4 regions of the Streptomyces albireticuli genome follow, and region 4 is predicted to be linked to each of the others. Evidence: riboswitches for the same ligand, from Rfam matches in the RefSeq annotation. Region 4 holds a riboswitch; each other region holds the start of a gene.
The links. Region 4 has a riboswitch for cobalamin ahead of SMD11_RS25390 (cobalamin biosynthesis protein). Riboswitches for the same ligand answer to the same signal wherever they lie in the genome.

Region 1 (4,331 bases), 1.4 Mb from region 4:
TGGGGCGGGGGTTGAAGGCGAGTTCGCACACGGTGCGGATGTATACGGGGGCGGTGCGGGAGGTTCGGGCGGAGCGGGGGTTCGGGGTGACGAGTCTGGAGCTGGGGTAGGGGGCGGGGCAGCGGGGGACGGGTGCCGCTGCGCGGGGCTTTTCCCCAGCCCCGCCCCTTCCCGAACCGGGGCTCCGCCCCGGACCCCGGTCCTCAAGCTCCCCCAGCTACCGCTGGGAGGTGCCCCCAGACGGGCTGAAAATCAGCCCGTCCGGCGCTTGAGGACACCGCGCGTCAGCGCGGAACCGGGGGCCCGGGGGCGAAGCCCCCGGTTACGGGAAGGGGCGGGGTGGGGAACAAGCCCGCCGCAGGCGCCCCGCCCTCAGGACGTCGTCGGCAGCCCGTCACGGACCTGCCGCGCCGCCGCCACCAGGTTCTCCAAGGACTCCCGCACCTCCGGCCACCCCCGCGTCTTCAGGCCGCAGTCCGGGTTCACCCACAGCCGCTCCGCCGGGATGGCCTCCAGGCCCTTGCGCAGCAGGGCCGCCGCCTCCGCCGTGCCGGGGACGCGGGGCGAGTGGATGTCGTAGACGCCCGGGCCGACCTCGCGCGGGTAGCCGGCCGTGGCGAGTTCGCCGGCGACCTGCATGTGGGAGCGGGCGGCCTCCAGGCTGATGACGTCGGCGTCGAGGTCGTCGATGGCCTGGAGGATGTCGCCGAACTCCGCGTAGCACATGTGGGTGTGGATCTGGACGTCCGGGCCGACGCCGGACGTGCTCAGGCGGAAGGCCTCCGTGGCCCAGGCCAGGTACGCGGCGTGGTCCGCCGAGCGCAGCGGCAGCGTCTCGCGCAGCGCCGGCTCGTCGACCTGGATCACCGGGCTGCCCGCGGCCGCGAGGTCGCCGACCTCGTCCCGCAGGGCGAGCGCGACCTGGCGGGCGGTCTCGCCGAGCGGCTGGTCGTCGCGGACGAAGGACCAGGCGAGCATGGTGACGGGCCCGGTGAGCATGCCCTTCACGGGGCGGTCGGTCAGCGACTGGGCGAAGGACGTCCAGCGCACGGTCATCGGCTCCGGGCGGGAGATGTCCCCGGCGAGGATCGGCGGCCGGACGTAGCGGGTGCCGTACGACTGGACCCAGCCGTGCTGGGTGGCGAGGTAGCCGGTGAGCCGCTCGGCGAAGTACTGCACCATGTCGTTGCGCTCGGGCTCGCCGTGCACCAGGACGTCGATGCCGGTCTTCTCCTGGAAGGAGACGACCTCACGGATCTCGTCCTCGATCCGGCGCTCGTACGCGGCAGTGTCGATCCGGCCGGCCCGCAGACCGGCGCGGGCGGCGCGCAGCTCGCCCGTCTGCGGGAAGGAGCCGATCGTGGTCGTGGGCAGCAGCGGCAGGCCGAGACGGGCGCGCTGGGCGGCGGCCCGCTCGGCGTACGGCAGGGAGCGCCGGGCGTCGGCGTCGGTCACCGCGGCGGTGCGGGCCCGCACCGCCGGGTCGTGGGTGAGCGCGGAACCGGCCCGGGAGGCCAGGTCGGCGCGGTTGGCGGCGAGTTCCGCCGCGATGGCGCCGGTGCCCTTGGCGAGGCCCCGGGCCAGGGTGACGATCTCCGCGGTCTTCTGCCGGGCGAAGGCCAGCCAGCGGGCGATCTGGGGGTCGACGTCGCGCTCGGCGGCGGCGTCCAGGGGGACGTGCAGCAGCGAGCAGGAGGCCGCGACGTCCACCCGGCCGGCGAGGCCGAGGAGCGTGGCGAGGGTGGCGAGGGACGCCGTGAGGTCGTTGATCCAGACGTTGCGGCCGTCGACGACGCCCGCGACGAGCCGCTTGCCGGGCAGACCGCCGGCCGCCGCGAGGTCGTCGAGGTTGGCGGCGGCGGGGCCGGTCAGGTCGAGGGCGAGCCCCTCGACCGGCGCCTTGGCCAGCACCGGCAGGGCCGCGCCGAGCCGGTCGAAGTAGGAGGCGACCAGGAGCTTCGGCCGGTCGGTGAGCCCGCCCAGGTCCCGGTAGGCGCGCGCGGTGGCGTTGAGCTCGGCCGGGGTGCGGTCCTGGACGAGCGCCGGCTCGTCCAGCTGGACCCACTCCGCGCCGGCGGCCCGCAGGTCGGCGAGCACCTCGGCGTAGACGGGCAGCAGCCGGTCCAGGAGCGTCAGCGGGTCGAAGCCGGCCGCGACGCCCGGCGCGGGCTTGGCCAGCAGGAGGTAGGTGACCGGACCGACGAGGACGGGGCGCGCGGTCAGGCCCAGGGCGGCGGCCTCCGCGAACTCGGCGACCTGCCGGGTGGAGTCGGCCGTGAAGACGGTGTCCGGGCCCAGTTCGGGGACGAGGTAGTGGTAGTTGGTGTCGAACCACTTGGTCATCTCCAGCGGCGCCACGTCCTGGGTGCCGCGGGCCATCGCGAAGTAGCCGTCCAGGGCGTCCGCCTCGACGGCGGCGCGGTGCCGGGCGGGGATCGCGCCCACCATGACGCTGGTGTCCAGGACGTGGTCGTAGTACGAGAAGTCGCCGGTCGGCACCTCGTCGACGCCGGCCTCGGCGAGCCGGCGCCAGGCCGTGGCGCGCAACCCGGCTGCCGTACGGCGCAGTTCGGCGGCGTCGACACGGCCTTTCCAATAACCTTCGACGGCCTTCTTCAGTTCCCGGTTCTGGCCCTGGCGGGGGTAGCCGTACACGGTGGCCCGTGCTGCCGCGGCTGCGGACTTGCTGGTCACGGAACTCTCCTTCGCGAGCTTCTTCCGATACGACCCCGGGGACGGGGTGAGGGCGCGAAGGGACGGCGAACCGGGCGGGACCACGACGACGGAGGGAAACCGCCGTGTGCGACCGCCTGATATGTGCGCCGACCCGCCCTCGAGGTCACCGGGATCTCCGCGCGCGTCCGTGCGCGCGGGCAGTGGCAGGTCTTCGGACTCGCGGGCACGTCTCGTGGGACACGAGGCTCCTACTGGCCGTCGCTTCCCGGCCCTCGTCGGGCCAGTGCTGATGACGGCGGTCGTTCCCGCTCACCGCTGCGGGGCAGTCCCGGATTCCCACCGGGTTCCCTCTTGCGACGCGCCTGCCTGGCGGGCAGGGCGAACCAGCTGCACCGTCAGCCTAGGCGCTGGGCCCGGCCCCTGACAGCCCCGTCCACCCACCGGATGGTGATCTGGGACACGTGGCGGGCCGCCGGCGCGGGCCGGAAGGCGGCGGCGGCCGCCGACCCGGCGCCGCCGCCCCCCGGCGGTGACCCGGGCCCCTCAGCCCGGGTCAGTCTCTGTCGTACCGGTGGAACCCCCGGCCCGACTTCCGTCCGAGCAGCCCGGCCTCGACCATCCGCCGGAGCAGCGGCGGCGGGGCGTACAGGGGCTCCTTGAACTCGTCGTAGAGGGACTGGGCGATGGCGGCGACCGTGTCGAGGCCGATGAGATCGGCCAGTCTGAGCGGCCCCATCGGGTGCGCACAGCCCAGCTCCATGCCCTCGTCGACGTCCGTGGCGGACGCGAAGCCGGACTCCGCCATCCGCACGGCCGCCAGGAGGTAGGGGATGAGCAGCGCGTTGACGACGAACCCGGCCCGGTCCTGGGACCGGATCGCCGTCTTGCCCAGGGTCGCGGTCGCGAACTCCTCGGCCAGGGCGGCCGCCTCGGCGCTCGTGTGCAGCGAGGTGACGATCTCCACCAGCGGCATCACGGGCACCGGGTTGAAGAAGTGCAGGCCCAGCACCCGGTCGGCGCGCCGGGTCGCCGTGCCGAGCCGCATCACGGGGATCGAGGAGGTGTTGGAGGCGAGCACCGCCGCCGGATCCTCGACGATCTTGTCGAGGGCGCCGAAGACGCGGGTCTTGGTCTCCGCGTCCTCGACGACGGCCTCGATGACGAGCTGACGGTCGGCCAGGTCGTCGAGGTCCCCGGTGAAGACCATCCGGGCCAGCGCGTCCTCGGCGGCGGACCGGTCGGTCTTGCCGCGTTCGACGGCCCGCTCCAGGGACCGGGTGACCCGTTCGCGCGCCCGCCGGGCCGCGGGGCCGTCGGCCTCGCAGAGCACGGTGTCGAGGCCGGCCCGCGCGCACACCTCGGCGATCCCGGCGCCCATCTGGCCGCCGCCGACCACCCCGGCCCTGCCGAAGCGCGCGCTCATGAGCGCACCGCCGGGCGGCGCACCAGGTGCCGGGTGTAGGCGTCGGTGGTGAAGAAGCCGGGGAGTTCGCCGGAGAGGGCCGTACGGACGAAGACGTCGCGCGCCTGCCCGGCGAGGGCCCGTGGGTCGTCCGCCGCCAGCGCCGCCGTCTCCTCGTCGAGCACCGTGAGCACCTCCGCGCGGTCGATCACGCCGTGCCGCAGCCACTGCCAGATCCGGCAGCGGGCGATCT
Region 2 (4,331 bases), 3.1 Mb from region 4:
TGCGGGTCGCGGACCAGGCCGGGTGCGGGCCGTGCCGCTCGGCGAGGTCGGCGGAGGCCTCGTACGCCGCGAGCATGATGCGCTCGGAGATCCGGGTGGACAGCTCCTTCGCCTCGGCGGAGTCGAAGGGCAGGCGCAGCCGGAAGAAGACGTCCTGGAGACCCATGAGGCCCAGGCCCACCGGGCGCCAGCGGCTGTTGGAGTTGCCGGCCTGCTCGGTCGGGTAGAAGTTGATGTCCACGACGCGGTCGAGGAACGTCACGGCCGTACGGACCGTACGGTCGAGCTTCTCCCAGTCCATGTCGCCGTCGGTGCCCAGGTGGGCGGCGAGGTTGACCGAGCCGAGGTTGCAGACGGCGGTCTCGCCGTCGTCGGTGACCTCCAGGATCTCGGTGCAGAGGTTCGAGGAGTGTACGACCTTGCCGGGCTCGGCCGTCTGGTTCGCGGTGCGGTTGGACGCGTCCTTGAAGGTCATCCAGCCGTTGCCGGTCTGCGCGAGGGTGCGCATCATCCGGGAGTACAGCACGCGGGCCGGGATGGTCTTGACGGCCTTGCCGTCGGCCTCGGCCTTGCGGTAAGCGGCGTCGAACTCGTCGCCCCACAGGTCGACCAGCTCGGGCGTGTCGGCCGGGGAGAACAGCGACCAGTCGGCGTCGGCCTCGACGCGGCGCATGAACTCGTCCGGGATCCAGTGCGCGGTGTTGAGGTTGTGCGTGCGGCGGGCCTCCTCACCGGTGTTGTCGCGGAGCTCCAGGAACTCCTCGATGTCCGCGTGCCAGGTCTCCAGGTAGACGCAGGCCGCGCCCTTGCGCCGGCCGCCCTGGTTGACCGCGGCGACGGAGGCGTCGAGCGTGCGCAGGAACGGCACGATGCCGTTGGAGTGGCCGTTGGTGCCGCGGATCAGCGAGCCGCGGGAGCGGATGCGCGAGTACGACAGGCCGATGCCGCCGGCGTGCTTCGACAGCCGGGCCACCTGGTGGTAGCGGTCGTAGATCGAGTCCAGCTCGTCCAGCGGGGAGTCCAGCAGGTAGCAGGACGACATCTGCGGGTGGCGGGTGCCGGAGTTGAAGAGCGTGGGGGAGGAGGGGAGGTACGAGAGGGTGCTGGTCAGCCCGTACAGCTCGGCCACGTCGTCCAGGGCGCGCTCCGAGTGGTCCTCGGCCAGGCCGCAGGCCACGCGCAGCAGGAAGTGCTGCGGGGTCTCGACGACCTGCCGGGTGATCGGGTGGCGCAGCAGGTAGCGGCTGTGCAGGGTGCGCAGGCCGAAGTAGCCGAAGCGGTCGTCCGCGCCGTCGGCCATCGCCCGCTCGACGAGGGCGTCCAGGCGCGCGGCGTGGGCGCGCACGAAGGCGGCCGTCTCGTCGGCGATCAGGCCCTCGCGGTGACCCACCTCGACGGAGGCGGAGAAGGAGGTCGCGCCCTGCCCGGCCGCCTCGTCGGCGATCGCGCGGGTGAGCAGCCGGGCGGCGAGCCGGGAGTACTGGGGCTCCTCGGAGATCAGGCCGGCCGCGGCCTCGGTGGCCAGGGACCGCAGCTCGGCCTCGTCCGAACCCGGGTGGCGGCCGCGCAGCGCGGCGGCGGCGACCTTTCCGGGGTCGGTGGCGGGCAGATCGGCGGTGAGGTCGGTCAGGGTGCGCAGCAGCGCGGTCCCGGGGCCGCCGGTCGCTTCCGCGGACGCTGAGACCGGATCGGCGGGCGCGATGGTCACTGAGGCTCTCCCTCGCTCGGCAGGGGGCCGGGCGGGTGGCGCGCGACGGGCGCGTACGGGCATGCCTGACAGCACCAGGGCATGCTCGTAAGCGTCCATCGACCCAACCCGCGAGGCCCGGACGAATGCAAAACGCCCGGTGACGAGCGGGGGCTCGGCGGTGGGCGTGCTGTCGGCAGGTACTCGGACTCCTGCATGCGTCATTACGGCATACATGCACCGTTGCGGGACAGTTCCGGATTTCCACCGGATTCCCCTGCGACGACAGCGAGGACGAGCATACATCTAGTGCTGGCCGTCGCACGCACCACCACATCTTGTGTCACGCGGTAATCGCGCGGGTCGGAATGTGCTAACAGGGCCCAGGATTCCGGGCCTTGGCGCCGGGCACGAGAGAGGGCCGCCGCGCCCCTGCGAGGGGGTGCGGCGGCCCTGCGGGCCCCGGCCGGGGGCGCCGGACCGGCCTGGTCCGGGCGGGCCTTCCTGGGGGCTCCTAGTGGCCGCCCGGGGCACCCGCGGTGGCCGGCGGGAGCTCCTGCCGGACGCCCGGGTCGCCGGCGTCCGCGGTGTAGTCCGCGGCCTTGGTCTCGTCCACGCCGTCGGGCGCGCCGAGGGCCCTGAGGGCGAAGGTCAGGACGATGACCACGATCACATTGAGCACGAAGGCGGTCAGCCCGATATAGCCCTTTTCCCCGATAAGGGGGATGAGGTTGGTATTGCCGAAATGATCCTGGGTGGCGCTCGGCGTGTCGTACGCCCGCCAGGTGCCGTAGGCCATGCCGGCCACCCAGCCGCCGAGCAGCGCCCAGCGGTGGAACCAGCGGGTGAAGAGGCCGCCCACGAGGGCGGGCACGGTCTGGAGGATCCAGATGCCACCCAGCAGCTGGAAATTGATCGCGACCGTCTTGTCCATGGTCAGGACGAACACCAGCGCGCCGACCTTCACCAGGAGCGAGGCGAGCTTGGAGACCTTCGCCTCGTGCTCGGGCGAGGCGTCCGGCTTGATGAAGTCCTTGTAGATGTTGCGGGTGAAAAGGTTCGCCGCCGCGATGGACATGATCGCGGCCGGCACCAGGGCGCCGATGCCGATGGCGGCGAAGGCCACGCCCGTGAACCAGTCCGGGAACATGTCCTCGAACAGCTGGGGGATGGCGAGCTGCCCGTTCTTGACCTTGATCCCGGCGGCGATCGCCATGAAGCCGAGCATCGCCAGCAGCCCGAGCATCAGCGAGTACAGCGGCAGGATCGTGGTGTTCCGGCGGATGACGTTGCGGCCTTTGCTGGAGAGAACCGCCGTCACCGAGTGGGGATAGAGGAAGAGCGCCATCGCGGAGCCCAGCGCGAGCGTCGCGTACGCCCACTGCGCGTCCGGCCCGCTCACCAGGGAGCCGCGCGGCTTGCCCGTCTCCGGGTTCTTGACGGCGAAGGCGTCGCCCGCCGCGCTGAAGATGTGGTCGAAGCCGCCCAGCCGGATCGGGATGTAGATGATCGCGACGATGATCACGATGTAGATGAGGGCGTCCTTGACGAACGCGATCAGCGCCGGGGCCCGCAGCCCGGAGGAGTAGGTGTACGCCGCGAGCACACCGAACGCGATCAGCAGCGGCAGGTCCTTCATGAACCAGTTCGAGCCGCCGCCCACGCCGAGGACGTCCAGCACCGCCTGGATGCCGACGAGCTGGAGGGCGATGTAGGGCATCGTCGCGAGGATGCCGGTGAGCGCGAGCGCCAGCGACAGGCCCTTGGACCCGAACCGGCCGCGGACGAAGTCCGAGGAGGTCACGTAGCCGTGCTTGTGCGAGACCGACCAGAGCCGGGGCAGGAAGGTGAAGACGAGCGGGTAACACAGGATCGTGTACGGCACCGCGAAGAAGCCGGCCGCGCCGCCCGCGTAGATGGCGGCCGGGACGGCCACGAACGTATACGCGGTATAGAGGTCGCCGCCCAGCAGGAACCAGGTCACCCACGTCCCGAAGGACCGGCCGCCGAGCCCCCACTCGTCGAGGCTGTCCGCGTTCTCGGCGCGGCGCCACTTCGAGGCGACGAAGCCCATGACGGTGACGACGAGGAAGAAGAAGATGAAGACGGCGAGTGCCACGCCGTTCACGCCGTCCTTCATGCCCGCTCACCCGCCTTGCGCGCCCGCGCGAGCCGCTCGTGGCGCCGGACGATGGTGTACGCGACGACCGTCAGCAGGGTCGAGATCAGCACCCACAGCATCTGGTACCAGTAGAAGAACGGGATGCCGATGAAGGCGGGCGTGAGCCGGGAGTAGGAGTCGACCCACAGCATCGCGACGAAGGGTATGGCCAGGCATATGCCCGCCACGATCATCGGGACGGTCACGGCGGCGGTGGCCTTCCGGCCACCGTCCTCCGGTGTCCCTGTCGGTGGTTCCGTCATGCTGGTGACTCCCCCCTGTGTGATCACTGCGTGATGCGCAGGAAATCTAGGCGACGTCCCGGTGGGAGTCACCCCCTGTCCGTATATCGGTATGGCAATGTCATCTGGCCGGGAAGTGCCGTGCACGGACGGTGAGTTCGGGGGAGGGGGTTTCAGTAACCGGCGGTTACCGTTCCGGATGAGGGGTGGGGCGGTAAGGCATGACGGCCGCGCAAGGACT
Region 3 (4,331 bases), 4.9 Mb from region 4:
GCAGCGACGCGGAGGCGCCTCATCCGCATTGACATGAGCACCGGCACATGGCTCTAATGGGGCGCGTGTCCGCGTGACGCCGGCCGAAGAGCAGTGGGCAGGCCGGCGATCGGGCGAGACACCTTTCCTCAAAGGGTCTTCCCATGAGTTCTCACTTCACAGGCAGCGCCTGACCGTACGGCGCCGCCGCGTGCCTCTTTCCGCACGCCGCCGCGCCTCGGCGCGCCCCGTCGCGCTCTTCACCATCACTTCGCCGCGATCGACCGCGGCTCACGTACCCGCTCCGGAGAGCCCACACCGTCATGCCCATATCGTTCAACCAGTCCGTCATCGAGGAGTTCCGCGCCAACGGAGGAAAGGTCGGCGGCCCCTTCGAGGGCGGTGACCTCCTGCTGCTGACCACCACCGGCGCGCGATCGGGCGCCTCGCACACCACTCCCCTCGGCTACGTCCGCCACGAGGGGCTCCTGCTGGTCGTCGGCTCCAACCTCGGCGCCCCCGCCCACCCCGCCTGGTACCACAACCTGCTCGCCCATCCCCTGGTGCGGGTGGAGCTGGGCACCGAGGAGTTCGAGGCCGTCGCGGTCCCCGCCGAGGGCGCCCGGCGCGACCGGCTGTTCGCGCGGGTGACCCGGGCCGAGCCCGGCTACGCCGCATACCAGGAGCGGACCTCCCGCCTCCTGCCCGTCGTGGCACTGGAGCGCGCCGAGCACGCGGACGCGGGAGGCCCCCGCGAGGTCGTCACCCTCGCCGACAAGCTCCTGGAGGTCCACACCTGGCTGCGCGCGCAGCTGAAGCACGTATTCGCCGAGACCGACGCCCATCTGGCGGCGGTCGCGGCCCACCGGGGCCCCGGCGAACCGCCGGCGCCGGGGCTGGGCATGCAGATCAGGCAGCACTGCCTGGCGTTCTGCGGGACCCTGACGTTCCATCACACGGGCGAGGACGCCCATGTCTTCCCCGCGCTCGCGGAGCACCACCCGCGACTGCGTGACGCGCTCGGCCGGCTCCGGGAGGAACACCGGACGGTGGCGCGTGTCAAGGACGAGCTGCTGGCGCTGCTGGGGGACATCGGAGCGGCGGATCCCGTGCGGTTCCGGGCGGAACTGGCGCGGATGGTGGCGGAGCTGACGGCCCATCTGGACCACGAGGAGGAGTGGCTGCTCCCGGTGCTGGCCGCCGTGCCGTTCCCGCCGGGGCGGGGTGCGGCGGCCTAGGCGGTGACGGGCGGGGCGCCTTCCCCGGCGCCCCGCCCGCTACGCACCGGGGCTCCTCCCGGCCCCTCCGCGTCGTGCGCCCCTCAGCCCTTGGGCGCCGCGGTCGACGTGCGCGCCGCCCAGCGCTGTTCGACCTTGCCGAAGCGCCAGTACGCCAGCGCCGCCGCCCACACGACCACGAACAGGCCGACGATCACGAAGCCGACGTTGTCGAGGTTCAGGCCGGCGATCCAGCCGGTCAGCGCGTCGTCGAGGCCGAGCTTCTCGTGCAGGACGCTCACCAGCTCGATGGTGCCGATGAGGAAGGCGACGGCGATCGACAGTCCGGTGATGGTGAGGTTGTAGTAGACCTTGCGGACGGGGTTGGAGAACGCCCACTGGTAGGCGAAGTTCATGAACGTGCCGTCGAGGGTGTCGAAGAGGCTCATGCCGGCGGCGAACAGCAGCGGCAGGCACAGGATCGCGTACCAGGGCAGGCCGGCGGCGGCGCCGCTGCCCGCCATCACCATGAGGGTGACCTCGGTGGCGGTGTCGAAGCCGAGGCCGAAGAGGAAGCCCAGCGGGTACATCTGGCCGGGGCGGGTGATGGAGCGGGTGAAGCGGCCGAGGATCCGGTTCATGAAGCCGCGCGAGTCGAGGTGGCGCTCCAGTTCCCGCTCGTCGTAGCGGCCCTCGCGCATGGCGCGGAAGATGCGCAGGATGCCCGCGAGGGCGACGAGGTTGAGGGCGGCGATGAGGTAGAGGAAGCCGCCGGAGACGGTGGTGCCGACCACGCCGAGGGTCTGGTGCGTGGTGGACTCCTCGTCGAGGAGGGTCCCCGCGGCCTGGGTGCCGCCCGCGACCAGGGCCGCCATGGCCACCACGACGCTGGAGTGGCCGAGCGCGAACCAGAAGCCGACCGAGACCGGGCGCTTGCCGTCGGCCATCAGCTTGCGGGTGGTGTTGTCGATGGCGGCGATGTGGTCGGCGTCGAAGGCGTGCCGCATGCCGAGGGTGTAGGCCGTGATGCCGAGGCCGACCCCGTAGACCTTGGAGCCCACGGTGTAGTGGTCGGGGACGACGAGCAGATAGAGGACGCCGAACGCGACGACGTGCAGGGCGGCGACGACCGCCAGCAGGCCGGCGGTGCGTACGGTGTCCTGGCGGCGCCACCGGAAGGCGGGCAGCGCGCCGCCGGGGGCTTCGGTGGGGGCGGCGCCGGGGGCGTCGGTGGGCAGGGTCATCGGGGGTGAACGCTCCAAGCACCTCGTGGATCATCGCGTGATGCCGTGGCCGGTCTCCTGGCTTACGGGTTCGCGCGCGCCCGCCCCTGCCTTCCCGGCCGCGGGCTGCGGCCAGTGGCTCCGCGCGCCGTGGCGGCGCGCGGAACGGAACGGGAACTCCCCGATCACAGTGGCGAGGGCCGCTCCGGACTCGGGCCACGAGGGCCTGTCACCGGTCTTCCCGAACACCACGGCCGGGCCACCATAGCGCTCCGACCGGCGCTTGTGGCAAGGATGTGGCAGTTGCCATAGATGTGCAATAAGCGCCCCGCCCCGTCGCCGGACGCACTCCGGAACGCGCCTTCCGGGTCACTCCCGAGGCCCCGTCAGGGCCTGCCCGCCGAAGCCCCGGCCGCCGTCGGCCGCCGTGCGCCACCAGGTGTCGACTGCCTCCTGGTCCATGGCCGCCCAGTCGGGGGTGGCCTGCACCTGCGCGCGGCCGAGCCGGCGGCCGACGCCGACCACGGCCCGGCCGGTGGGCGACCGTTCGGCGTCGTAGGCACGGACCGCGGCGTCCAGGTCCGGCTCCTCGCGCAGCACCCGCTCCAGCACCGCGGCGTCCTGGAGGGCCTTCACGGCGCCGCTGCCGGAGTGCGGGCGGGCGACGGCGGCCGCGTCCCCGGCGAGGACGAGCCGGCCCTCGCCGTAGTGCGGCACGGCCAGGTCGTAGATCGGCTGGACGTACGTGCCGGACCGGGGCGTGCGCCGGACGACCTCCTGCCAGTACGGCGGGAAGCGCTCCTCGACGACCGCCGCGTGGTGGGAGACCAGCTCGTCGGTGACCGTGCCGGCGGGCAGGCTGGTGGCGTCCCGGAGGGCCGGGCCGACGGAGGCGGGCGGCGCGGTGTAGAAGACCCAGTTCGCGGAGGTGCCCCGGCCGCCCGGGCCGGGGATGCGGTAGACGATCATATGGCCGCCGGGGAAGACGACGGTCGCGGCGTCGTGCTCGGGCCAGGCGTCGTGGGGGCCGGGCAGCAGCTCCACCGGCAGGGTGCCGCGCCAGGCCAGATAGCCGGCGTACGCGGGCACGGTGGCCGCCCGGGTCGCGGCCCGGACGGCCGAGCGGTAGCCGTCGGCGCCGACGACCAGGTCGAAGCGCTCGGTGCGCCCGTCGGCGAACCGCAGCGCGGCGCCGTCCGGTCCGGGCAGCACCCGCTCGACGGCCGCGCCCTGGACGTAGCCGACGGAGGCGGGCAGCCCCGCCCGTAACTCCCGCCAGAGCGATCCCCAGTTGTACGAGCGGAAGGGGAACGGCAGCACGCCCACCGCCCGTCCGGCGGGCGCGCCGCCGTCCCGCACGATCCAGGGGCGCCGGGTCAGCCGCCGCCAGGGCACGTCCGGCCCCAGGTGCCCGGCCGCCGCCAGCTCGGCGTAGCGGTCGTCGTGGACGGCGAGGCCGACGCCCCGGTCCTGGAGGCCGCCGGCCGCCCGCTCGTACACCACGACCTCGCCGGCTCCGGCCCGCGCCGCGGCGAGCGCGGTGGCGCACCCCGCGACCGACCCGCCGACGACGGCCACCCGTGATCCACGCACCCGCATGTCCGCCCTCTCGACGCCCCGTTCCCCGGTTCCGCGCGTTCGCCCGCGCTCCCTCGGAGTCGGAACCTACACTGCGCCGTCCGGGCGGTGACAGAACGCCCGGACGGTTCACCGACGTCCAGGTCATGGACGCTTCCGGCACGCCGGTGCTACCTGTGCAGTGGGCAGGGCACCGTCCGGCGCGAGAAAGGGCTGACCGCCATGGCAGACACGGGACAACGGCCGGAGCCGCGGGTCGGGTTCGTACGCCGCATCGGGCTCTTCCAGGCCACCGCGCTCAACATGAGCCAGATGTGCGGCATCGGGCCGTTCG
Region 4 (4,331 bases):
GTTCCTCGCGCAGCGCCCCGAACGACGTGTCCGGCGCCGGGACGAACGCCCGGCCCGCCGCCTCCGCGACCCGGCGCAGGAACGCCCGCCGGAAGCCGTCGCTCTCCAGCGAGCCGTGCCAGTGCGTGCCCCACACCGCGCCCGACCGGCAGCCGTCCAGGAACGGCTCGTCGCCGCCGAGGACCTCCGCGACACCGTGATGGATCTCGTAGCCCTCGACGCGCTCGCCCAGCGCCTCACCGACCGGCCGGGCCAGCGTCTTCTCGCGGGCGAACCGCACCCGCACCGGCAGCAGACCGAGGCCCGGCACCGTGCCGGCCCTCGACTCGACCTCGTCCTCGATGCGCTCGCCCAGCACCTGGAAGCCGCCGCAGATGCCCAGCACCGGGCGGCCCTCCGCCGCGCGGCGTACGAGCGCGTCGGCGAGGCCGCGCTCGCGCAGCCACGCCAGCGCCCGCACCGTGCCGCGGGTGCCCGGCACGATCACCAGGTCCGCGTCGGTGAGCTCCTCCGGCCGGTCCACGAAGCGCACGACGACGCCGGGTTCGGCGGCCAGCGCGTCGACGTCCGTGAAGTTCGACATCAGCGGCACCGCGCAGACCGCGACGCGCAGGACGTCGGCGCCGTGCGGCGGCGCGACCACCGACTCGCGGACCGCGCCGCGCAGGGAGACGCGCAGCCCGTCCTCCTCGTCGATGCCGAGCCCGTGCGCGAACGGCAGCACGCCGACCGTCGGGCGGCCGGTCAGGTCGCGCAGCATGTCCAGGCCCGGCTCCAGCAGCGACACGTCGCCCCGGAACTTGTTGACCATGTAGCCCGCTATCAGCTCCTGGTCCGCCCGGGACAGCAGCGCCGTCGTGCCGAAGAAGGACGCGAAGACGCCGCCCCGGTCGATGTCGCCGACCACGACGACGGGCAGCCGCGCGGCCCGCGCGATGCCCATGTTGACGATGTCGGTGCGCCGCAGGTTGATCTCGGCGGGGCTGCCCGCGCCCTCGCAGATCACCGCGTCGTGGGTGCGCCGCAGCTCCTCCAGGCACTCCGTCACCGTGCCGAGCAGCTGCTCGCGCCGCCCCGCGTACAGGGAGGAGCCGCCGTCCGGCCTCCCGGGCCCCCCGAAATACCCCCGGGCGCTCAGCTCGCCGACGGGCTTGCCCAGCAGCACCACCTGGCTGCTGCGGTCGCTGCCGGGCTTGAGCAGGACGGGGTTCATGAGCGCCGTCGGCTCGACGCGGGCGGCCGCGGCCTGCATCGCCTGCGCGCGGCCTATCTCCGCGCCCTCGCGGGTCACGAACGAGTTCAGCGACATGTTCTGCGCCTTGAACGGCGCGACCTTGACGCCTTTGCGGACCAGCCAGCGGCAGATGCCGGCGGTGACCACGCTCTTGCCCGCGTCCGAGGTGGTCCCGGCCACCAGCAGGCCTCCGCCCAGCGGGCCCGTACGCCCGCTCCTGTCCGCTGTCACCGGCTGCTCCTCCTGGACGTGCTCCTGGACGTGATGGCCCTGCTGCAAAGGCTGCCCACCGTGCGCGCCGCTATCGCGGTGCCCAGGGCCAGCAGCGACACCCGGCGCGAGAGGCGCACCGCGCGTTCGATGTCCGCGACCTCCACCGGGCGGTTCTCGCCGCCGAGCACGGGCCGGTGCTCGACGCGGCCCGCGTAGGCGAGGGTGCCGCCGAGGCGGACGCCGAGGGCTCCGGCGAAGGCGGCCTCCACCGGGCCGGCGTTCGGGCTCGGGTGCCGGCCCGCGTCCCGGCGGGCCACCCGCCAGGCGCCGCGCCGGTCGGGGCCGGCGAGGACGGTCAGGGCGGCGGTGAGCCGGGCGCCCGGCCAGCCGACGACGTCGTCCAGCCGGGCGGAGGCCCAGCCGAACCGCCGGTGGCGCGGCGACTTGTGGCCGACCATCGCGTCCAGGGTGTTCACGGCCCGGAAGCCGGCCAGGCCCGGTACGCCCGCGACGGCGCCCCAGACGAGGGCGCCCACGACGGCGTCGGAGGTGTTCTCGGCGACGGACTCCACGACCGCGCGCGCGATCTGCGGGCCGTCCAGCGCCTGCGGGTCGCGCCCGCACAGGTGGGGCAGCCGCTCCCGGGCGACCTCCAGGTCGCCGGCCTCCAGCGCGCCGCCGACGGCGCGCGCCTCACGGCCCAGGGAGGTGCCGCCGAGCACCGCCCAGGTGGCGGCGGCGGTCAGGGCCACGCGGGCGCGGCGGGAGGGGCGCAGGGCGCGGGTCAGCAGCGCGGCGCCGGCCACGGTGCCGCCCGCGCAGAGCAGGGTGTGCAGGGCGCCGTAGCCGCGGTGGTCGCGCCACAGGCGCTCCTCGACGGCGTGCGCGGCCTTCCCGAAGGCGGCCACGGGGTGGCCGCGGCGGGGGTCGCCGAGGGCGAGGTCGCCGAGGAAGCCGAGCGCGGCGCCGCACGCGAAACCGAGGTGATCGGCGTGCAAGGGACGCATCGGTCAGGCCGCCGTCGCGCCTCGGAAGGGGAGCCGGGGGGCGCGTGGGACGCGGGAGGGGGTGCGGCGGCAGCCGGGCATGGGGGTGTGTCCTCACTCAGGGTCCGCGCCCTGGCTCGACGTGACCGGCGACCAGAGTCTCCTGGCTCCCGGATCGGCGTCGTTCCGGCCTTCCGGTCCGGCAGGCGGACCGTGGCCCTCGGTGGAGGACGCTCCCCGGTGACAGTGGCGGGACCGCGCCGGACTCGCACCGGCTTCCTCTGCTGTCGCCGTTTGGCCCCGGAAGTCCACCATGGGCCGTGAACGGCCGTCAACTCACCTCTGAGCTGGGGTTCGCCTCCCGGGGCGCGGGCGCGGCCCGGTACGCGGAACGCCGGCCGGGCTGGAGATCCAGCCCGGCCGGCGTCCGGGGCCGAGGGGTCGGGGACTCGCCCCGGGAGGCTAGGCGACGATCAGGTAGATGCCGTACCCGACGGCCGCCGCGCACAGCGCGAAGCAGGCGTACGCGCCGGTCCGCGCGACCGCCGTCGGCTCGGTGGCCGCGGCGTCGCCGCCGGCGGCCTCGGCCGGCTTGCGGGACGTACCGACGATGCCCAGCGTGAACACGCCGACCAGTCCGACCGTCACCACGAGGCTGACGCCGAAGACCTGGCCGAGAGCTGCCCAGTCGATCTGCATGGTGTCTCTTCCTTAGCTCGCCGCGGCGGCGGGTGCGCGCCCGGCTTCGGGGGCCACGGCGGCCACGGGGGAGAGGGGGCCGGCCAATGGCGGGGCGACGGCCTGGAGCGCGGCGGTGACGACACCGGCCGGCTCGGCGGACGCGGGCTCCGGGGCGTCGATCTCGTTGACGTTGTCGTGGGTGACCGGCTTGCGGCGCGAGGCCAGCCAGATGCCGGCGGAGACGGCCACGCCGAGGACGGCGACGGTGGCGACGCCCCAGTCGCCCTGGTCGGCCAGGAGGGCCGCGCCACCGGCGACCAGACCCGCGGCCGGCAGCGTCAGGCCCCAGGCCAGGACCATGCGGCCGGCGGTCGACCAGCGGACCACGCCGCCCTTGCGGCCGAGGCCGGCGCCCATGATCGAGCCGGAGCAGACCTGGGTGGTGGAGAGCGCGAAGCCGATGTGCGAGGAGGCGAGGATCACCGTCGCGGCGCCGGTCTGGGCGGCGAAGCCCTGCGCGGGCTTGATGTCGGTGAGGCCCTTGCCGAGCGTCTGGATGATGCGCCAGCCGCCGAGGTACGTACCGGCCGCGATGGCCAGGCCCGCGGAGACGATGACCCACATCGGCGGGTCGGAGTGCGGGGCGACGACGCCGCCGGCGACCAGCGCGAGGGTGATCACGCCCATCGTCTTCTGGGCGTCGTTGGTGCCGTGGGCGAGGGAGACCAGGGCGGCCGAGGCGATCTGCCCGGTGCGGTAGCCCTTGGCGGTCTCCTTCTCGTCCCGGCCCTTGGCCAGGCGGTAGGTGAGCCGGGTCGCCAGGGTGGCGGCCAGACCGGCCACCAGCGGGGCGGCGACCGCCGGGATGAGGACCTTCATGACGACCTTGTCGGCGTTGACCGCGTCGAAGCCCACCGAGACGATGGTCGCGCCGATCAGGCCGCCGAAGAGGGCGTGCGAGGAACTCGAGGGGAGGCCGGCCAGCCAGGTCAGCAGATTCCAGACGATGGCACCGATCAGTCCCGCGAAGATCACTTCAGGTCTGATGCCCGCGGTCTCGTCGATGATCCCGCCGGAGATGGTCTTGGCCACCTCGACGGAGAGGAACGCGCCGACGAGGTTCAGCGCCGCAGACATGGCCACCGCGGTCTTGGGCTTGAGGGCCCCGGTGGAGATGGTGGTGGCCATGGCGTTGGCCGTGTCGTGGAAGCCGTTCG

Region 1: it holds a riboswitch for cobalamin, as region 4 does, so the genes downstream of both, metE (5-methyltetrahydropteroyltriglutamate--homocysteine S-methyltransferase) here and SMD11_RS25390 (cobalamin biosynthesis protein) in region 4, are expected to answer to the same signal.
Region 2: it holds a riboswitch for cobalamin, as region 4 does, so the genes downstream of both, SMD11_RS11350 (ribonucleoside-diphosphate reductase subunit alpha) here and SMD11_RS25390 (cobalamin biosynthesis protein) in region 4, are expected to answer to the same signal.
Region 3: it holds a riboswitch for cobalamin, as region 4 does, so the genes downstream of both, SMD11_RS04215 (HoxN/HupN/NixA family nickel/cobalt transporter) here and SMD11_RS25390 (cobalamin biosynthesis protein) in region 4, are expected to answer to the same signal.

The regions. Positions count from the first base shown of each region.
Region 1 is NZ_CP021744.1:7,287,382-7,291,712, forward strand. It holds gene SMD11_RS31320 (GNAT family N-acetyltransferase) at 1-110, shown strand, start outside; gene metE (5-methyltetrahydropteroyltriglutamate--homocysteine S-methyltransferase) at 373-2,694, opposite strand; cobalamin riboswitch at 2,878-3,062, opposite strand; gene SMD11_RS31330 (3-hydroxybutyryl-CoA dehydrogenase) at 3,230-4,099, opposite strand; gene aceB (malate synthase A) at 4,096-4,331, opposite strand, start outside.
Region 2 is NZ_CP021744.1:2,722,008-2,726,338, reverse strand. It holds gene SMD11_RS11350 (ribonucleoside-diphosphate reductase subunit alpha) at 1-1,708, opposite strand, end outside; cobalamin riboswitch at 1,865-2,006, opposite strand; gene mctP (monocarboxylate uptake permease MctP) at 2,202-3,827, opposite strand; gene SMD11_RS11340 (DUF3311 domain-containing protein) at 3,824-4,111, opposite strand; gene SMD11_RS11335 (hypothetical protein) at 4,264-4,331, opposite strand, start outside.
Region 3 is NZ_CP021744.1:968,237-972,567, forward strand. It holds gene SMD11_RS04210 (nitroreductase/quinone reductase family protein) at 303-1,217, shown strand; gene SMD11_RS04215 (HoxN/HupN/NixA family nickel/cobalt transporter) at 1,301-2,440, opposite strand; cobalamin riboswitch at 2,470-2,687, opposite strand; gene SMD11_RS04220 (FAD-dependent monooxygenase) at 2,789-4,018, opposite strand; gene SMD11_RS04225 (APC family permease) at 4,220-4,331, shown strand, end outside.
Region 4 is NZ_CP021744.1:5,866,647-5,870,977, forward strand. It holds gene SMD11_RS25385 (cobyric acid synthase) at 1-1,432, opposite strand, end outside; gene SMD11_RS25390 (cobalamin biosynthesis protein) at 1,462-2,445, opposite strand; cobalamin riboswitch at 2,590-2,716, opposite strand; gene SMD11_RS25395 (hypothetical protein) at 2,896-3,132, opposite strand; gene SMD11_RS25400 (inorganic phosphate transporter) at 3,145-4,331, opposite strand, start outside.